Regions from separate parts of the Duganella dendranthematis genome, predicted to be linked through region 2. Evidence: riboswitches for the same ligand, from Rfam matches in the RefSeq annotation. Region 2 holds a riboswitch; the other holds the start of a gene.
What was found. A riboswitch is a leader RNA that binds a small molecule or an ion and turns the genes downstream of it on or off. The one in region 2 is predicted to bind thiamine pyrophosphate.
Positions count from the first base shown of each region.

Region 1: another riboswitch for thiamine pyrophosphate. It lies ahead of HH213_RS01240 (TonB-dependent siderophore receptor); the one in region 2 lies ahead of thiC (phosphomethylpyrimidine synthase ThiC).

Region 1 is NZ_CP051684.1:238,479-242,894, forward strand. Features, by position in the region: gene HH213_RS01225 (ATP-binding protein) at 1-1,353, shown strand, start outside; gene HH213_RS01230 (hypothetical protein) at 1,353-2,078, shown strand; gene HH213_RS01235 (Imm26 family immunity protein) at 2,041-2,550, opposite strand; TPP riboswitch at 2,653-2,751, shown strand; gene HH213_RS01240 (TonB-dependent siderophore receptor) at 2,809-4,416, shown strand, end outside.
Region 2 is NZ_CP051684.1:3,454,179-3,458,594, reverse strand. Features, by position in the region: gene HH213_RS15775 (thiazole synthase) at 1-149, opposite strand, end outside; gene thiS (sulfur carrier protein ThiS) at 162-365, opposite strand; gene thiC (phosphomethylpyrimidine synthase ThiC) at 369-2,252, opposite strand; TPP riboswitch at 2,328-2,441, opposite strand; gene HH213_RS15760 (diguanylate cyclase domain-containing protein) at 2,535-4,416, shown strand, end outside.

The sequences.
Region 1 (4,416 bases), 3.2 Mb from region 2:
AAGTTTCCCTTCCCGCTACGCCTCGCCAGCCTGAAAAGCGGCCTATTCTGGCGCACCTTCTTTTTACTTGGCGCCCTCACCACCACCAGCATGACGGCCTGGGTCGGCATGATCAGCGTGGTGCAGCACGAGCCGCAGGTGCAGCAGATTTCCGCCCAGGTGATCTCGGTGGTCACCATCACCCACGCCGCACTGACGCACGCCGCGCCCGAACTGCGGCGCGAGCTGCTGTTCGACCTGGTGGCCAATGAGGGCATCCGCGTGTTCACGCTGGAGGACGACGACCAGGTGGCGCCGCCGGCCAACAACGCGCTGATGCCGGACATCGAGCAACTGGTACGCGCCAAGCTGGGGCAGGACACGCGTTTCTCGTCCAAGGTGAACGGCGTGTCGGGCTTCTGGGTCAGCTTCAAGATCGACGACGACCAGTATTGGCTGATGCTGGAGCGCGAACGCATCCGCGGCCTGACCGGCATCCAGTGGCTGGGCTGGGCCAGCGTGGTGTCGGTAGTGTCGCTGCTGGGCGCCGCCTTCATTTCCAGCCTGATTAACCTGCCGCTGCGCCGCCTGACCCAGGCCACCCGCGATTTCGCCCAGGGCAAGCACCCCGCCCCGCTGCCGGAAAAAGGGCCGGCCGAAATCATGGAGGCCAACCGCAGCTTCAACCAGATGGTGACCGATTTGCAGCAGGTCGAATCGGACCGCGCGGTGATCCTGGCCGGCATTTCGCACGATTTGCGCACGCCGCTGGCGCGCATGCAGCTGGAACTGGAGATGGCCAATCTGTCGACCGAGGCGCGCGAGGGCATGCAGTCCGACATCGGCCAGATGGACGCCATCATCGGCCAGTTCCTTGACTACGCCAAGCCCACCGAGGCGTCCAGCTTCGTCAACGTCGACATCAGCGAACTGCTGACCGACACCGCGCATGAAGTCTCGCGCCTGCCCGACGTGCGCATCAACACCGACATCGCGCCCGACGCCCATGCGATGGGCAACGCCACCGACATCAAGCGCGTGATTAACAACCTGATCGAAAACGCCCGCCGCTACGGCCGCAAGGCGGATGCCGACTACACCGAGATCGACATCAAGTGCAGCGTCAAAGGCATGCATGCGGCCAAACGCGTGATCATCGAAGTGCAGGATCACGGCACCGGCGTGCCGCCGGATCAAATCGAGCAGCTGCTCAAGCCCTTTACCCGGCTCGATGCGGCGCGCGGCCAGGCCAACGGCGCCGGGCTGGGGCTGGCGATTGTCGACCGCGTGATCACCCGCCACGGCGCCGAGCTAAATGTGCGCAACCGCGAAGGCGGCGGCTTGCAGATCCAGATCGTGATGAAGGCGCTGTGATGCGGCGCGTTCTGTTTGCCGCCGCGTTGGCGCTTGCCGCCAGCGTTTGCGCCGCCGCGCCGGCCGCCAGGCCAAAGACGCCGCCCTCCTTGCAGCTGCGCGAGCCGACTGCCGAGGAACGCAGCTCGTTCGAGGAATACTATCGCCTGCAAGTGCCGGCCAGGATCAGTGGCGGCCCGTCGCTGTTTGCGCCGGTGTTCGACATCCAGCGGCGCGGCAAGGAACCGTGGCAGGTGATCGCGCGGGTCGATTCGTCGCCGCGCCACTTTACGCCGGACCTGTGCCGGCAGGTGCGCACCAGCTACATCTACAATCCCAAGGCGCCGCAGGACCAGCGCTGGACGCCGTCGGCCGCCGCGCCGGAATGGTACGTCTGGCTGGCCACGCCGAAAGTGATCTGCACCGCCGCGCAATACACCACGCGCATGGACCCGGCCGTGCATCCGGACGACGTCAAGGCGCTGATCTGGCAGCACCGTGAACTGCTGGCGCGCGCGCGGCTGCTGTTCGCCGGAAACTCCGGCTGCGCGCGCCAACGCTCGCTAACCTTCCGCCTGAGCGCCATCGAGCCGGCGCCGCCGTCCAACGGCGCACCAACCATGGTGGGCATGGTGTTCGACAGCGACCGCGAGACGCAGGTGCGGGTTGCGGTGCGCAAAAGCCGCGGCGAATACGCGGCGTGGAATGTCAGCTGCGCGCCGTCTGCTGCGCCGTTTGCTGGTTGATCGGGTGGTCCGGTCCTTCCAGCAATTTGGTCAGCAATAGCTCCGCTGAGCCGTAACCGTACAGCGAATCGATGTCCAGCCCTTGTGTATCATAGGGGACAGACTCTTCGCGCTCCGAACGGCTGGGGTCCGGATCGGCATAGGTGACCCGCCAGGCGCGCTTGAGCGCGTCGGCACGGCGCAGGAACTGCGGCACCGGCCACTGCGCCGGGTCCCACGTATCGATATCGCCCAGCACGCGCCAGTGACCGCTGGCCAGCGCCATGTCGCCGCAACGCAGCACCTTGACGGCGTCCTGCGGCCGCAGCGTATTCAATTCTTCCAGCGACGGGAAGCGCGGCAGCTTGGGGCCGAACAGATAGGCCAGCATGATTTTACTGCCCGGCGACAGCCTCGCCACCAGACCCCATCCATAGCCGCCGTCCAGCAATGGCACGGCAAACCAGCTTCCCTCTTGATACGACTGCTTCATTCCAACCCCTTCCACTTCCGCCCTGCGGCGCAAGTTCGCAGTGTAGCGACGCCGCGCCAAACGTGGCGCACGCGATGTCAATTGTGAACTGTGATACACTCGCCGCTTCGCTAGGGGTCCTGGAACATTGTTTCCGGGTGAGAGATACCCTTCGTACCTGATCTGGATAATGCCAGCGAAGGAAAGCGCAAAAGTCGGATCTCCCTCCTTTGATGGCTCTCTTCGCCGGCCCCCAGCCGAGACAAGTAGAGAGCAAATATGTCCACACCAAACTTCGCAGTGTCCGCCATCGCCCTGGCGGTTTTACAGATGACTTCCAGCGCCGCGCGCGCGGAAGACCCCGACCAGACCATGCAGGAAGTGGTGGTCAGCGCCGCCAAGACGCGCGCCACCACCGCCAGCGTTGCCGGCTTCGCCAACGCGCCATTGCTGGAAACGCCCGCCTCGGTGAGCGTGCTGACCTCGCAGCAGATGCTGGACCTGCAAATCCGCTCGACCACCGACGCCGCCCGCTACGACGCCAGCCTGAGCGACGCCTACAACGCGGTCGGCTATGCCGAGCAGTTCTCGATCCGCGGCTTCAAGCTGGATAATGAATCGAGCTACCGCAAGGATGGCATGGCCATCACCGGCGACACCCAGATTCCGCTAGAGAACAAGGAACGGCTGGAAGTGCTGAAAGGCCTGTCCGGCCTGCAGGCAGGCGTGTCCGCGCCAGGCGGCATCATCAACTACGTCACCAAGCGTCCGACCGACACGCCGCTGCGCACCGTGGTGCTGGAAGAACGCGAACGCGGCAACCTGTATGGCGCGGTCGACCTGGGGGGCCGCTTCGAGAACCCCGACTTCGGCTACCGCATCAACGCCGCCGCCGAGCGTCTGCGCTCCTACATCAAGGGCGCCGACGGCAACCGCAAGTTCGTCTCGGCCGCCTTCGACTGGCGCATCTCGCCACAGGCGCTGTTGCAGATCGACGCCGACTACCAGCGCAAGTCACAGGTCACCGCGCCCGGCTACCAGCTGCTGAACAACCTGACGCTGCCGAACGTGCCGGCAGACCAGCTGCTGAACGACCAGCCGTGGAGCCGTCCGGTGGAAACCACCAGCAGCAACGTCGGTGCGCGCTTTGAATACAAGTTCTCGCCGGACTGGAACGCCACCATCAGCGCCAACCAGCATAACTTCAAGCGTGACGACTACACCGCCTTCCCTTACGGCTGCGGCGCGCAGGATCTGTATCCTGGCTTCTGCGGCAATGGCGATTACGACGTCTACAACTACATCAGCCTGGGCGAAAAGAAATCGCCGTTGACGGCGCAGGCCTTGCTGCAAGGCCGCTTTGCCACCGGCGCGATCAAGCATGACTTCACCGGCGGTGCGTCGTTCTTCAAGAACAGCGAAAAATGGGGCGACTACCTGTATGACCTGTCCGGCGTCAGCAACATCTATCATCCGGTAGTGGTGACGCCGGCGCCGGGCACCAGCGGCCCGGTCTCGGAACGCCGCCGCGACAACGAACGCGCGCTGTTCGCCCAGGACATCGTCAGCCTGAATGAACAACTCAAGCTGCATGCCGGCGCGCGCTATGTGAAAGTGAAGCGTGACGAATACGTCGGCGTGGACGACAACGGCGCCGTGCTGCCGTACGCGCATACCGACATCGGCTTCTGGCTGCCGAACGTGGCGCTGGTCTACAACGTACGGCCCAACGTGGCGACTTATGTCTCCTACGCGCAGGGCCTGGAGCATGGCGGCGTCGCGCCGATGGGCACCGAAAACGAACACCGCGCGCTGGCGCCGAGCAAATCGAAACAGGTGGAAGTGGGCGTCAAGGCCGACATCCGCCAGGACCTGAGCGCCAGCGTG
Region 2 (4,416 bases):
ATATTTACGCGGCGGATCGCCACCGTGATAATTTCCGCCTCGGCGGCGTCGGTCGCCTCGCGGGTCTGTTGCAAATCCTTGTACTTGCCGCTGCCCACCAGCAGCCGCGATTGATACGCCTTACCGGCAATCGTCAACACATCACTCATCTCAATCTCCATTTAGCCGCCACCGATAGCGCGCACGATATCCACTTTGTCCTGCGCTTGCAGTACCCACGCCGCCCATTGCTGGCGCGGCACCACGTTGCGGTTGACCGCCAGCGCCAGCGCCTGGCCGCTCAGGGCCAGCGCATCGATCAATTGATCCAGCGTCTGCTGCGGCGGCACGCGATGCGGCGCGCCGTTCAATTCAATCTCGATCATGATTCACGCCTTGGTGTACAGCTCTGCGCCGTTCTTGATGAACTCCACCGCTTTCACCTGCATGCCGTTCTCCGCATACGCGCGCACCTCCTGCGTGATCTTCATCGAACAGAAATGCGGTCCGCACATCGAACAGAAATGCGCCACCTTGGCGGAATCCTTGGGCAAGGTCTCGTCATGGAATTCGCGCGCCTTGTCGGGGTCGAGGCCCAGATTGAACTGGTCGTCCCAGCGGAATTCAAAGCGCGCCTTGGACAGCGCGTTGTCGCGAATTTGCGCGCCCGGATGGCCCTTGGCCAGATCGGCCGCATGCGCCGCGATCTTGTACGTGATGATGCCGTCCTTGACGTCGTTCTTGTCCGGCAGTCCCAGATGCTCCTTCGGCGTCACGTAACACAGCATGGCCGTGCCGTACCAGCCGATTTGCGCCGCGCCGATGCCGGAAGTGATGTGGTCATAGCCCGGCGCAATATCGGTGGTCAGCGGCCCCAGAGTGTAGAACGGCGCTTCGTGGCACTGTTCCAGCTGCAGGTCCATATTCTCTTTGATCAGCTGCATCGGTACGTGGCCCGGACCTTCGATCATCACCTGCACGTCGTGCTTCCAGGCGATCTGCGTCAGTTCGCCGAGCGTTTTCAACTCGCCCAGCTGGGCCTCGTCGTTGGCGTCGTAGATCGAGCCGGGACGCAGGCCGTCGCCCAGCGAGAACGAGACGTCATACGCCTTCATGATCTCGCAGATGTCTTCAAAGTGCGTGTACAGGAACGATTCCTTGTGATGCGCCAGGCACCACTTGGCCATGATCGAACCGCCGCGCGAGACGATGCCCGTCATGCGCTTGGCCGTCAGCGGCACATAGCGCAGCAGCACGCCGGCGTGGATGGTGAAGTAGTCGACACCCTGCTCCGCCTGTTCGATCAAGGTGTCGCGGAAAATCTCCCAGGTCAGGTCTTCGGCCTTGCCGTTGACCTTTTCCAGCGCCTGATAAATCGGCACCGTGCCGATAGGGACCGGCGAATTACGGATGATCCATTCGCGCGTTTCGTGAATATGCTTGCCGGTCGACAGATCCATCACCGTATCGCCGCCCCAACGGATCGACCAGGTCATCTTCTCGACTTCCTCGCCGATCGACGACGTCACCGCCGAGTTGCCGATATTGGCGTTGATCTTGACCAGGAAATTGCGGCCGATGATCATCGGCTCCACTTCCGGGTGGTTGATGTTGGCCGGGATGATGGCGCGGCCACGGGCGATTTCCGAGCGCACGAATTCGGCCGTGATCTCATCGGGGATGCTGGCGCCGTAGTTCTGGCCCGGATGCTGGCGGCCCATCAGCTCCGCCAACCGCTGGCCCATCGGGCCGGAGGTTTTCAGGCTCTCGATGTACTCCTTGCGGCGCAGGTTTTCACGGATGGCGACAAACTCCATCTCCGGCGTGATGATGCCCTGGCGCGCGTAGTGCATCTGCGTGACGTTTTTGCCTGCGCGCGCGCGGCGCGGCTGGCGGTGCAGGTTGAAGCGCAGTTCCGCCAGCGCCGGATCAGCCAGGCGCGCCTTGCCGTACACGGAAGTCGGACCATCCAGCTGCTCGGTATCGTCGCGCTCCAGTATCCACGGCAGGCGTGGCGTTTCGGCCAGGCCGGAGCGGATGTCGATCTGCGCGGCCGGATCGGTGTATGGGCCGGAGGTGTCGTAGACGGTCACCGGCGGATTGGCCTCGAAGCCGAACGAGGCCGGCGTATCCGCCTGCGTGATCTCGCGCATCGGCACGCGGATGTCGGCCCGGCTGCCTTGCACATAGATTTTGCGGGAATGGGGAAGTGGCTGTATCGCTGCCTCGTCCACCGTGGCGGTGGCGGACACGAATTTCAGGTTGGCGTTCATTTGGCTCCTTTGTTGGGCTACAGGAGCCAGCAAAGGAGGTGGGACAACGGCGCGCGCATCAACATACGGGTGGCGGCACGGCATCCTGAGCTTCCCTTCGCTGGCATTATCCAGATCAGGTTCGGAGGGTATTTCTCACCCGCGCCGCGCACCTTCAGTTCGCGCGCCGCAGGACCCCTAGCGTTTGCCACCAATGCGGTGGCGCGACGATTATAACCATCTCCGGCGGAAAGTGGCAAAAATCCGACAGGCGTCCCGCTGGCGCTCAGGTATAGTGTGCTCATGCCACAAAGCAACGTCCACCCGTCCCCCGCCCGCCTGTCGCGCGCCGCCGCCGCGCTGTGTCTGATGCTAAGCCTGCTGGCGCCGGCCCATGCCGGCAACGACGAGCGCTGGACCGGCCTCAGCCATACCTCCTTCAAGCACACCGTCCATGCCGACCTCAGCAGCGGGCTGTGCTTCGCCCAGGACCGCCAGGGCTTTCTGTGGATCGGCACCCAGGCCGGCCTGACCCGCTGGGACGGCAACCGTCATGTCAAATACGTGGCCGACGCGCGCGAGGACGCGCTGCCCGACAGCTTCATCATGAGTCTGCACGTCGACAGTCAGGGCCGGCTGTGGGCCGGCATGAGCTCCGGCGGGCTGGCCCGCTATGATCCCGATCATGACAAATTCATCCGCTATCGTGCCAGCCCGAGCGGCCTGCGCGATCCGCGCGTGGCGGCCATGGCCGACGACGGCCAGGGTGGCCTGTGGATCGCCACCGGCAGCGGCCTCGACCACTTGGCCGCCGACGGCCGCTTCGACCGCCTGGGCGACAGCTTGGGCGCCGCCACACTGCCCGAGGGCGGCATCGACACGCTGCTGCGCGACGCCGACGGCGTGCTGTGGGCCGGCACCCGGCGCGGCCTGTTCCTCTTGCGCCAGGGATTGCCGGTGCAACAGGTGACGCTGGGCGGCAAAGCCAACCTGCCGGTCAACAGCCTGTTGCGCGATAGCACCGACCGGCTGTGGATCGGCAGCCGCACCAGCGGCGCCTACCTGCTGGCGGCCGGCGCGGCCAACGCCACGCCGGTGCTGGAAAGCGGCGCCCAGCCGACACTGCAAAACGAACGGGTGGCGGCCATTGTCGAAGCCACGCCCGACGAAATCTGGTTCGGCACCAATGGCGCCAACGGCGGCATCGTGGTGCTCGATGTGCCGCACCACACCACGCGCCGCATCCACCACCGCAGCGACACCCCGGACAGCCTGGCCGACAACGACGTGCTGACCATGTTCCGCGAACGCAGCGGCATCATCTACGCCGCCAATATGGCCGGCATCAGCCAGCACGCGCCGCAGCCGGCTGCGGTGGCCACCATCCGCCACCTGGCCCCGGGCCGCAGCGGCGTACTCAGCGTGCCAAGCGTGATGAACGCGCCGGACGGCAAGCTGTGGCTCAGTCTGATCAGCGGCGGCGTCGAACTGATCGATCCGTATCGCGGCTACAGCGGCCAGCTGGCGGGCAGCCATGGCCTGCCGCCGGGCCGCGTGCTGACTACTGCGGCCGGCCCCGACGGCGAAACCTATATCGGCACCCAGCACGGCCTGTTCCGCGCCAGCGCTGACGGCCGCAGCGTGCAGCGCGTGGCGCTGCCGCAGCGGCGCGACGAGGAAGAAGTGTGGAACCTGACGGTAACCGGCCGCACGCTGTGGATGGGCGGCCTGGACGGCCTGTGGGCGCTCGACCTGCCGGCCGGCGGCGGCACGCCGCGCCTGCTGCGCCACGAAGGCAAGAGCCTGGGCGATCCGCGCGTCACCGTCATCCTGCCGGCCGGCGACGATGTCTGGGTCGGCACCCGCACCGGGCTGGCGCGGCTGGGGCCGGACGTGGTGGAAATCATGCCGGCCGACCTCGGCACGCCGGACCGGCTGCCGCCCGGCTACGTGTCGTCGCTGCTGCTGGATGCGCAGGGCCGGCTGTGGCTGTCAAACTTCGGCACCGGCGTGGTCATTCTCGAACGCACCGACGCCGACGGCCGCCGCCGCTTCCGCCGGATCGGCATGCAGCAGGGTCTGCCCGACAGCGGCGCCAATAAGCTGCTGCAAGACCGCCAGGGCATGATCTGGGCCAGCACCGACGCCGGCCTGGCGCGCATCGATCCGCGCTCGCTGACGGTGC